2 regions of the Serratia proteamaculans genome follow, and region 1 is predicted to be linked to the other one. Evidence: predicted binding sites of a transcription regulator. Region 1 holds the regulator's gene; the other holds the start of a gene.

Region 1 (5,430 bases):
CGACCCGTTCGTTCATTTCGACATTAGGCGCTGCCTCAATCCGCGACAGCGTCAGCAACTGCTTGACCAGCCCGTCCATTCGTCGGGTCTGCTCCTGCATGGTGCCCAGCGCCTTGCCGCGCAGCGAGCCATCCAGCTCTTCGTCGCTCATCATCTCCAGATAGCCCTGCAACACCGTCAACGGAGTGCGAAGCTCGTGGCTGACGTTAGCGAAGAAGTTGCGTCGCGCACCTTCCAGTTGGCGCATCTGGGTGACATCACGCGCCACCATCAGCAACTGCCCTTCGGAATAAGGCATCACACGAAATTCGACGTAATGTTCATTGTTCAACTGCAAGGTTAACGGCCGGGAGAACTCCTGCTGTTGCAGATAGTGGCTGAACTCCGGGTAACGCAGCAGGTTAAGGATGTGCTGACCATTGTCTTCCGGCCAGCGGAAACCCAACAGATGCTGCGCCAAACCGTTACACCAGAAGATATTGCCTTCGACGGTGGTCATCACCACCGCATCGGGCAGCGATTCCGCCCCGCTGCGGAAACGTTTGATCAACAGCGCCAGCTCACGACGCCGGCGACGGTTGCGCTGCTGCATCTGGTACAGGCCGTAAAACAGCGGTTCCCAGCTCCAGCGGCCAGGGGGGGGCGTCATGCTGCGATCGACCCATAGCCAGTGGGAAAGTTTGAGTTGGTTGTAGAAATTCCATACCAGCGCCGCCAGCACGGAGGCCAGCAGCAGCCAGGGCAGATAGCCGAAAATCAGCCCCAGCAGTAAGGCAGGCAGGCAGAAAAGGGCCAGCTCCAGGGCCAGCCTCTTCCAGGATAGACGTTCTAGCACGGCATATTCTCCAGCGCGGCGCGATCAGTAGCGCGTTGAGAATCGGTAGCCGGTGCCCCGAACGGTTTGAACCATTTTGTCATGACCACTGGTCTCTAACGCCTTACGGAGTCGACGGATATGCACGTCAACGGTGCGGTCTTCCACATAAACGTTAGTGCCCCAGACGTGATTAAGCAACTGCTCGCGGCTATAAACACGCTCAGGATGGGTCATAAAGAAGTGCAGTAATTTGAACTCGGTCGGCCCCATATCCAGCGCCTGTTCGTTGGCCATCACCCGGTGTGAAGAAGGATCCAGGCTCAGCCCTTGCATTTCAATCACTTCTTCCACCGCCATCGGTGAAATACGGCGCATGACCGCCTTGATGCGTGCCACCAGTTCCTTTGGCGAGAAGGGTTTGGTGATGTAATCATCCGCCCCGACTTCCAGACCACGTACCCGGTCTTCTTCTTCACCGCGGGCAGTCAGCATCATCACCGGAATATCTCGGGTCAGCGCTTCACGCTTCATATGTTTGATAAACTGAATGCCGGAGCCTCCGGGTAACATCCAGTCGAGCAACACTAAATCAGGGAACGGCTCAGACAGGCGCGTCACTGCGCTGTCATAATCCTCAGCTTCCAACGGTTGGTAACCATTCTGTTCCAACACAAAGCACACCATCTCACGGATCGGCGCTTCGTCTTCCACCACCAGTATGCGTCTTGCCATCGTCAATCCTGCCAATGTGTTAGCGATCACAGTTGATTGCGGTCGCCATTATGCGTCAGTTTTGTGACAGATTTATGAAATAAATAGCCATGAAAAAACCTGCCTGTTGTAGGCAGTAAGCATAGCGATTATTTCTAGTCACGCAGAAACATCATATTCCCTTTATAATCCCTGCCATTACTCTATCGCCCTGGGAGTGTCATGCGCCTGATCCACACCTCTGACTGGCATCTTGGCCAGTATTTTTTCACCAAAAGCCGCGCCGCCGAACATCAGGCTTTTCTGCGCTGGTTGATCGAGCAGATCGAACAACAGCAGGTGGATGCGCTGATCGTCGCCGGGGATCTGTTCGATACCGGCTCGCCGCCAAGTTATGCCCGCGAGCTGTATAACCGTTTTGTAGTCGAGCTGCAGCGCACCGGCTGCCAATTGGTGGTGTTGGGCGGCAATCACGACTCTGTGGCAACCTTAAATGAATCGCGTGAATTGCTTTCCTGCCTGAATACCACCGTGATTGCCAACGCACAGAGCGAAACCGAACAGCAAATCCTGGTGCTGAATCAGCGCGACGGCCAGCCGGGCGCGGTGCTGTGCGCCATCCCGTTCCTGCGCCCGCGCGATTTGCTCACCAGCCGCGCCGGAGAATCCGGGGTACAAAAACAGCAGGCGCTGCAAGAGGCCATCGCCGACCATTATCAAACGCTGTATCAGGCGGCCTGTGCACGCCGTGACGCGCTGGGCTTGCCCCTGCCGATTGTTGCCACCGGCCACCTGACCACCGTAGGCGTCACCACCTCCGACTCGGTGCGCGATATCTATATTGGTACGCTGGACGCCTTTCCGGCGCAGGCCTTCCCACCGGCCGACTACATCGCGCTGGGGCATATTCACCGTGCACAAAACGTCGCCAAATCCGAACATATTCGCTACAGCGGCTCGCCGATCCCCCTCAGTTTTGACGAGTTGGGCAAGGCCAAAAGCGTGTTTATGGTGGATTTCAGCGCGGGTGCCCTGCAACAGGTCAGCACGCTGGAGATCCCCAGCTTCCAGCCCATGCAGCTTATCAAGGGCGATTTGGCGCAGATCGAGCAACAATTGCAGCAGTTCGCCGATTATCAGGGTGAATTACCGGTGTGGCTGGATATCGAAGTGGCAACGCAGGATTACCTTAGCGACATTCAGCGCCGCATCCAGCTCCTGGCCGATCAGCTGCCGGTAGAAGTGGTGCTGTTGCGCCGCAGCAAAGAACAACGCCGCCAGGCGATTGAACAGCAGGACAAAGAAACGCTAAACGAACTGAGTGTTAATGAGGTGTTCGAACGGCGGCTGGCGCAGGAGCCTGAAATGGCTGAAGAACGTCGGCAACGAATGAGCCAAATGTTCCAGCAGGTGGTCGCGGCCGTTCAGCATAACGACCAGGAGCCGAGCCAATGAAAATTCTCAGCCTGAGATTAAAGAACCTCAATTCATTGCAGGGCGAATGGAAGATCGACTTCACCGCCGAACCCTTTGCCAGTAATGGGTTGTTCGCCATCACCGGGCCCACCGGCGCGGGCAAAACTACCCTGCTGGACGCCATCTGTCTGGCGCTGTACCACCAAACGCCGCGCCTTAACGTTACGCCAAGCCAAAACGAGCTGATGACGCGCCACACCGCCGAATCGCTGGCTGAGGTCGAATTTGAAGTTAAAGGCGTCGGCTACCGTGCTTTCTGGAGCCAACGACGCGCCAAAAACGCCCCGGACGGCAATTTGCAGGCACCAAAGGTCGAACTGGCGCTGCGTGAAGACGGCAAGATCCTGGCAGACAAAGTGCGCGACAAGCTGGATATGACCGCCGCGATCACCGGCTTGGATTTCGGCCGCTTTACCAAATCGATGATGCTGTCCCAGGGGCAGTTCGCCGCCTTCCTCAATGCCGACGCCAACGATCGCGCCGAACTGCTGGAAGAGCTGACCGGTACCGAGATCTACGGCCAGCTTTCCGAGCGGGTTTTCGAACAGCATAAGCAGGCCAAGGCCGACCTGGATGCACTGCACCAACGTGCCAGCGGCATTGAACTGCTGAATGACGAACAGCGTCAGCAACTGGAAAATCAGTTGGTTGAACTGGGGACGCAGGAAAATACCCTTAGCGGACAGACCCGCCAGCAGCAGCAGGCGCTGAACTGGTTACAGCAGTGGCAACAGACGCAGCACAAGCAGCAGGAATACCAACGCCAACTGAACGCGGCACAGCAGGAACAGGCCGCGGCCGAACCGCAACTGCAGCAGTTAGCGCGCAGCGAACCTGCAGAAAAACTGCGACCGCTGCTTAACGAACGTAACCGCTGCCGCCACGATCAACAGGCGCTGCAACAACAGATCGCACAGTTGACGCAGCAGCAGGCGCAACAGCTTGCCCAGATGGCGCCGTTGCAACAGGCGGTAGAACAAGCGCGCGCGCAACTGCAGGCGCATGTTGAATACCAGCAGACTCAGCAGCGTGTGATCGACGAGCAAGTGGTTCCGCTGGATAACCAGATCGCCCAGTGGCAAAAAACGCAGGCCGAACTGCAACAGGCCTGCACTAACGCCATCCAGCAATACGCACTGCAAAAAGCGGAGCTGGAAAAGCTCGAGCTTCAGCGAGCCCAGTTAACCGTACAGGCCGGACAGCATCAGGAAAAGCTTAACGGCCTCACCGCCGCGCTGGCAACGCAGCAACAGCGGCAAAATGCGCTGGAAGCCCAGTCCCCGCTGGCGGCGCTGCGTCAGCGTCAGACCGAATTGGCCGAGCTGCGTCCGGTGCGCCAGCAGTTATTCGCCCTCTCCTCGCTGTCTCAACAGATTGCCAAACGGCTGGAGCAGCAGTGGCAAGAGTTAAACGTCGGCCAAAACGAGCTAACTCAGTTAGAGCCACAATTGGAACTGGCTCGTCAACAATATAAACAACAAAAAGCCCATCAAGCCGACGTTGAAAAAACAGAAGAGCTGGAAAAACGGATCGTGGGGTTGGAAGCCGACCGAGCGCGTCTGCAACCCGGTGAGCCTTGCCCGTTGTGCGGCTCAAATGCGCATCCGGCAGTTGAGCAATACCAAGCGGTAAAGCTGTCAGAAACCTCACAGCGTCTGGAAGAAATGAAAATCCAGACCGAAGCATTACAAAAGAAAGGCGTCGAATTACGGGCACGCTACGATAGCCTGCAACAACAGCAACAGCGCCAACAGCAACTCATCGCGCAAGACGAGCAGCAGCTGGCCGCACACCTGCAGCAGTGGCAAACACTCAGCACACCGCTGGCGTTTGATTTTGCCCTGCAGGATGCCGAACGTCTGAGCCAGTGGCTGAACGCCTGCGACAGTGAAGAACGTCTGGGTCAGGCCGCTCTGCTGCAACACGAGCAGGCGTCGCACGCCGTACAACAGGCCAAGGACCAATTGGCCGCACTGCAAACACAGCAGCAGCAGGCGCAACAAGACAAGGCGCGGCTGGACGAGCGTTTCACCCTGCTGGAGAGAAACCACACCGAAGCCCAGTTGCAACAGCAGCGCTTGCAGCAGCAGTGGCAGGAGGGTGAACAAGCCCTTGGTGAGCAACGTGCGCAGCGACTGGCCCTGTTTGGTGAACAGCAAATCACGCAGGTGCGCGAACAGTTGCGCACCCGCCAGACGGCCTGTGAGCAGGCCAGCCAGCAGGCTGCCGAACAATGGCAGAAAGCCCAGGAACAACGCGATCGTCTGAGCGGCCAGTTGGCCGTACTACAGCAGCAACTGCTGCAACAGGCCGAGCGGTTGCAGCAGGCAGAGCGAGAGTGGCTACAGGCGCTGGCCGCCAGTGAATTCAGCGACGAGGCCGCCTTTAGCGCCGCGCTGTTGGATGACCACCAGCGCCAGCAATTG
Region 2 (5,430 bases), 850 kb from region 1:
CTGGACGAGCCGGCGGCGGGGCTGAACCCGAAGGAAACCGACGAACTGGACCACCTGATTGTCGAACTGCGTAATCAGCATAAGGTGTCGGTACTGTTGATTGAACACGACATGAAGCTGGTGATGGGCATTTCCGACCGCATCTACGTGGTGAACCAGGGCACGCCGCTGGCGCAGGGCACCCCGGCAGAAATCCGTAACAACCCGGATGTGATCCGGGCCTATCTGGGCGAATAATTTATGTTGTCATTTAATCAGGTATCCGCCCATTACGGCAAAATCCAGGCGCTGCATCAGGTCAGCCTGAACATTAAGCAGGGCGAGATAGTCACGCTGATCGGCGCTAACGGCGCCGGTAAAACCACGCTGCTCGGCACGCTGTGCGGGGAACCTCGCGCCAGCGAAGGCAGCATCACCTTCCTCGATCAGGACATCACCCAGTGGCAGACCTCACGTATCATGCGTGAGGCGGTGGCCATTGTGCCGGAAGGGCGGCGGGTGTTCTCGCGCATGACGGTGGAAGAGAATCTGGCGATGGGCGGTTTTTTTGCCGACCGTCAGCAGTATCAGCAACGCATCGAGCGGGTGTTCGAGCTGTTCCCACGCCTGCTGGAACGCCGTGCTCAGCGCTCCGGTACCATGTCCGGCGGTGAGCAACAGATGTTGGCGATCGGTCGTGCGCTGATGAGCCAACCAAAGTTACTGTTGCTCGACGAACCCTCCCTGGGGCTGGCACCGATCATTATTCAACAGATTTTTGACATCATTCAGCAACTGCGCGAAGAGGGAATGACCATCTTCCTGGTGGAGCAAAACGCCAATCAGGCGCTGAAACTGGCAGATCGTGGTTATGTACTGGAAAACGGCCGCGTGGTGTTGGAAGATACGGGAGCCGCATTGTTAGCAAACGAAGCAGTTAGGTCGGCATATCTGGGCGGCTGAAATACCCGTCGTCTTTCAAGCTACAGCGTTGTTAACTGCACTCGCTTACCTCAGTCACTTACTAAAGTAAGCTCCTGGAGGATAAGCGAGTTGGTCGCCTGGCTGTAACTGGAAATCCATAGGGTATTAGAGGGAATTTACCGATAAAGGTAACTCAGGCTGCACCTGCATTTTTAACGATTACGAGAAGAAGAAGAAATGAACACAGAAGGGTTACTCGCGCAGCGCATCGTAAAAGTAAAAAGCTCGGCAATCCGTGAATTGCTCAAGCACAGTAAGATGGAAAACGTCATTTCGCTGGCGGGCGGCATCCCCTCTGATGCCCTGTTTGATTTCGAAGGTTTGAGCATCGCTACCCATCAGGCGATCACCGAGCAGCCGAAAAGCGCCTTCCAGTATGGTCTGACCGAAGGCAGCCCGGTGCTGCGTGAGCGCATTTGTGAGCTGTGCGCCCAGCGTGGTGTTTCTGCCACCGCCGAAGAAGTGATGGTGACAGCAGGATCTCAGCAGGCGCTGGATCTGGTGATGCGTGCCATCGTCAACCCGGGCGACGTGTTTGTGGTGGAGCGTCCGACCTATCTGGCGGCGTTACAGACGCTGGAGCTGGCGGAAGCCAACATCATGTCGGTGTCGTCCGACAGCGATGGTATGGTGGTCGAAGAGCTGGCCGAGCTGCTGAAAACCCAGCGTATCAAGGGCGTGTATGTGGTGCCGAACTTTGGCAACCCGAGCGGTATCACCCTGAGTGCAGCCCGTCGCGAGCTGTTGGTGAAGCTGGCCGCAGAGCACAATTTCCTGATCATCGAAGATGACCCGTACGGCGAGCTGCGCTTTACCGAAGAGCGCCACGCCACGCTGCACCAGATTTCGCAGCAGGTGCTGGGCCATACCGATAACATTATCTACACCTCGACCTTCTCCAAGATCCTGGCGCCGGGCCTGCGTCTGGGCTGGGCAATTCTGCCGCCGTTCCTGCTGCACAAAGTGGCGATCATCAAGCAGGCGGCGGATCTGCACGCCAGCGCGCTGTCGCAGAGCATCGTAGAATGTTACCTGGGGCTGGATCGTCTGCCGACGCAGATCGAAAAGATCCGCGCAGCCTACAAGCAAAAAGGGGAGATCCTGGCCGGATTGGTGGAGCAAGAGCTGGGCGACCACATCAGCTTTGATATGCCGAAGGGCGGTATGTTCCTGTGGGCGCGTTTCCGTCAGCCGTTTAACGCCACCGAATGGCTGAAAACCACTCTGCAGCAGGGTGTGGTCTTCGTGCCGGGGGAATACTTCTTCTCTGACAATCCGGATCGCTCGACCTTCCGCCTGTCGTTCGCTACCGCCACTGAACAGCAGATGCAAGAAGCCGTTGCCCGCCTGCGTCGTTCACTGTAATTCCCACGGCGGCGGGGCACTTTTCCCCGTCGCCGACATCAAACCGCAATCTGCACTTCACTCTCCCGTCATATGGCTGTCATCTGGCGGTTATATTTCTGTCATCCGAGCATGGCATGTTATCCCCGTCATCTTTCAAGCCGCAGCGTTGTTGCCTGTCCTGATGCTTCCCTGTCACTTAGTTAACTAAGCTCCGAGGGATCCATCAGGTTGCCGCCTGGCTGCGACTTGAAAGCTATAGGGGAACGCTTCCGAACAAGAATTGATTCTTTTCGCTCACGCGCTTATTACACCAGCTTTTTTCAGGAGTTAGGCATGCTCACCTACGCTATTCGCAAAACTACGCTGTGCGTCGCGTTGACCCTGGCGGTCAGCACTCAGGCACTGGCGGCGACCGAGATCCCGTTCTGGCATTCGATGGAAGGTGAATTGGGTAAAGAAGTGGACTCCCTGGCGGACCGCTTTAACCAGTCGCACACCGACGTCAAAATTGTCCCGGTTTATAAAGGTAACTACGAACAGAGCCTGGCGGCGGGCATTGCGGCCTATCGCTCCGGTAAAGCACCGGCGATCCTGCAGGTGTACGAGGTGGGTACGGCAACCATGATGGCCAGCAAGGCGATCAAGCCGGTGTATGAGGTGTTTAAAGACGCCGGTATCAACTTTGACGAGTCGGTGTTCGTGCCGACGGTGTCCGGTTACTACACCGATAACAAGAGCGGGCACCTGCTGTCCCAGCCGTTCAACAGCTCCACCCCGGTGCTGTATTACAACAAAGATGCGTTTAAAAAAGCCGGTTTGAACCCGGACCAGCCGCCAAAAACCTGGCAGGAACTGGCGGCGGATACCGCCAAACTGCGCGAGGCCGGCATGAAGTGCGGCTACGCCAGCGGTTGGCAGGGCTGGATCCAGCTCGAGAACTTCAGCGCCTGGCACGGGGTGCCATTCGCTACGGAAAACAACGGCTTTGGCGGTACCAGCGCCAAGCTGGAGTTCAACAAGCCGTTGCAGGTCAAGCATATCCAACTGCTGGAAGAGATGAACAAGAAGGGTGACTTCACCTATTTCGGCCGTAAAGATGAATCCACCGAGAAGTTCTACAGCGGTGACTGCGCCATTACTACCGCATCATCCGGCTCACTGGCGGATATCAAACACTACGCCAAATTCAACTACGGCGTGGGCATGATGCCGTATGACGCCGACGCCAAGAATGCGCCGCAGAACGCCATCATCGGGGGTGCCAGCCTGTGGGTGATGAATGGCAAAGATGCCGCCACCTACAAGGGTGTCGCCGAGTTCCTGCAGTATCTGGCGCAGCCGGAAATTGCCGCCGAATGGCACCAGAAGACCGGCTATCTGCCGATCACCACCGCCGCTTACGATCTGACCAAGCAACAGGGCTTCTACGACAAGAACCCGGGCGCCGATGTGGCGACACGTCAGATGCTGAACAAGCCGCCGTTAGCGTTCACCAAAGGCCTGCGCCTGGGCAATATGCCGCAGATCCGTACTGTGGTGGATGAAGAGCTGGAAGGTGTGTGGACCGGCAAGAAAACGCCACAGCAGGCACTGGACGCTGCCGTGCAGCGCGGTGACGTCTTGCTGCGTCGCTTCGAGTCCCAGACCAAGTAGCGTCAACCGGGACTCCGTTCCGGCGAACGACACCGATCCACCCCCTCTCCCCTGGGAGAGGGCCGGGGTGAGGGGCTCAGTCAGCCCTTCCCCCACATTAACGGTTAACCCCTATGTCATCTTCCCGTCCCGGTTTCGGCTGTAGCTGGCTGCCCTACGTATTGGTGCTGCCGCAACTGTTGATCACCGCAATCTTCTTCCTGTGGCCCGCCGGCGAGGCACTGTGGTATTCGGTACAGAGCCTAGATCCGTTTGGCCTGTCCAGCCAGTTTGTCGGGCTGGATAACTTTACCCAGCTGTTCCAGGACCCTTACTACCTCGATTCGTTTTACACCACGCTGATCTTCAGCTTCCTGGTGGCGGGGATTGGGTTGGTGGTATCCCTGTTTTTCGCCGCGCTGGTGGACTACGTGCTGCGCGGCAGCCGAATTTACCAGACGCTGATGATCCTGCCTTATGCGGTGGCCCCGGCGGTGGCGGCGGTGCTGTGGATTTTCCTGTTTAACCCCGGTCTGGGGCTGATTACCCATTTCCTCAGCGGCTTGGGCTACAACTGGAACCACGCGCAGAACAGCGGGCAGGCGATGTTCCTGGTGGTGCTGGCTTCGGTATGGCAGCAAATCAGCTATAACTTCCTGTTTTTCCTGGCGGCATTACAGTCCATTCCGCGCTCGCTGGTGGAAGCGGCAGCCATCGACGGTGCCGGGCCAGTGCGGCGTTTCTTCAATCTGGTGTTGCCGTTGATCACGCCGGTGAGCTTCTTCCTGCTGGTGGTGAATCTGGTGTACGCCTTCTTCGATACCTTCCCGGTGATCGATGCCGCGACCGGCGGCGGGCCGGTACAGTCCACGACCACGCTGATCTACAAGATCTACCGTGAAGGCTTTGCCGGTCTGGACTTGTCCAGCTCCGCAGCGCAGTCGGTGATCCTGATGCTGTTGGTGATTGGCCTGACGGTGATCCAGTTCCGTTTTGTCGAACGTAAGGTGCGCTACCAATGATTGAGAACCGACGCGGGCTGGATATCTTCAGCCACGTAATGCTGATTATCGGCGTGCTGGTGGTGCTGTTCCCGCTGTACGTGGCCTTTGTCGCCGCCACGCTGGACGACAAACAGGTGTTCCAGGTGCCGATGACCCTGATCCCGGGCGGCCACCTGTGGGAAAACATCAGCAATATCTGGCAGGGTGGCGTGGGCAACCTCAAGGTGCCGTTTTCGCTGCTGCTGCTGAATAGCGTGATCATGGCGCTGGCCATTACCTTTGGCAAAATCCTGGTGTCGGTGCTGTCGGCCTACGCCATCGTTTACTTCCGTTTCCCGCTGCGCAGCCTGTTTTTCTGGCTGATTTTCCTCACCCTGATGCTGCCGGTGGAAGTGCGTATCTTCCCGACGGTGGAGGTGATCTCCAACCTCAACCTGCTGGACAGTTACACCGGCCTGACGCTGCCGCTGATGGCTTCTGCCAC

What was found. The regulator PhoB, encoded in region 1, activates phosphate uptake and scavenging genes when phosphate is short. The targets are predictions, from matches to a motif close to CTGTCATAAAACTGNCNNAT.
Region 2: ugpB (sn-glycerol-3-phosphate ABC transporter substrate-binding protein UgpB) is a predicted target of PhoB. The motif match lies at 2,394-2,413, and genes of this name have one in related genera.

What each region holds. Positions count from the first base shown of each region.
Region 1 is NZ_OX461105.1:1,072,056-1,077,485, reverse strand. It holds gene phoR (phosphate regulon sensor histidine kinase PhoR) at 1-835, opposite strand, end outside; gene phoB (phosphate response regulator transcription factor PhoB) at 860-1,549, opposite strand; gene sbcD (exonuclease subunit SbcD) at 1,751-2,983, shown strand; gene sbcC (exonuclease subunit SbcC) at 2,980-5,430, shown strand, end outside.
Region 2 is NZ_OX461105.1:226,303-231,732, forward strand. It holds gene livG (high-affinity branched-chain amino acid ABC transporter ATP-binding protein LivG) at 1-237, shown strand, start outside; gene livF (high-affinity branched-chain amino acid ABC transporter ATP-binding protein LivF) at 241-942, shown strand; gene QOT07_RS01025 (aminotransferase-like domain-containing protein) at 1,141-2,328, shown strand; gene ugpB (sn-glycerol-3-phosphate ABC transporter substrate-binding protein UgpB) at 2,644-3,963, shown strand; gene ugpA (sn-glycerol-3-phosphate ABC transporter permease UgpA) at 4,077-4,964, shown strand; gene ugpE (sn-glycerol-3-phosphate ABC transporter permease UgpE) at 4,961-5,430, shown strand, end outside.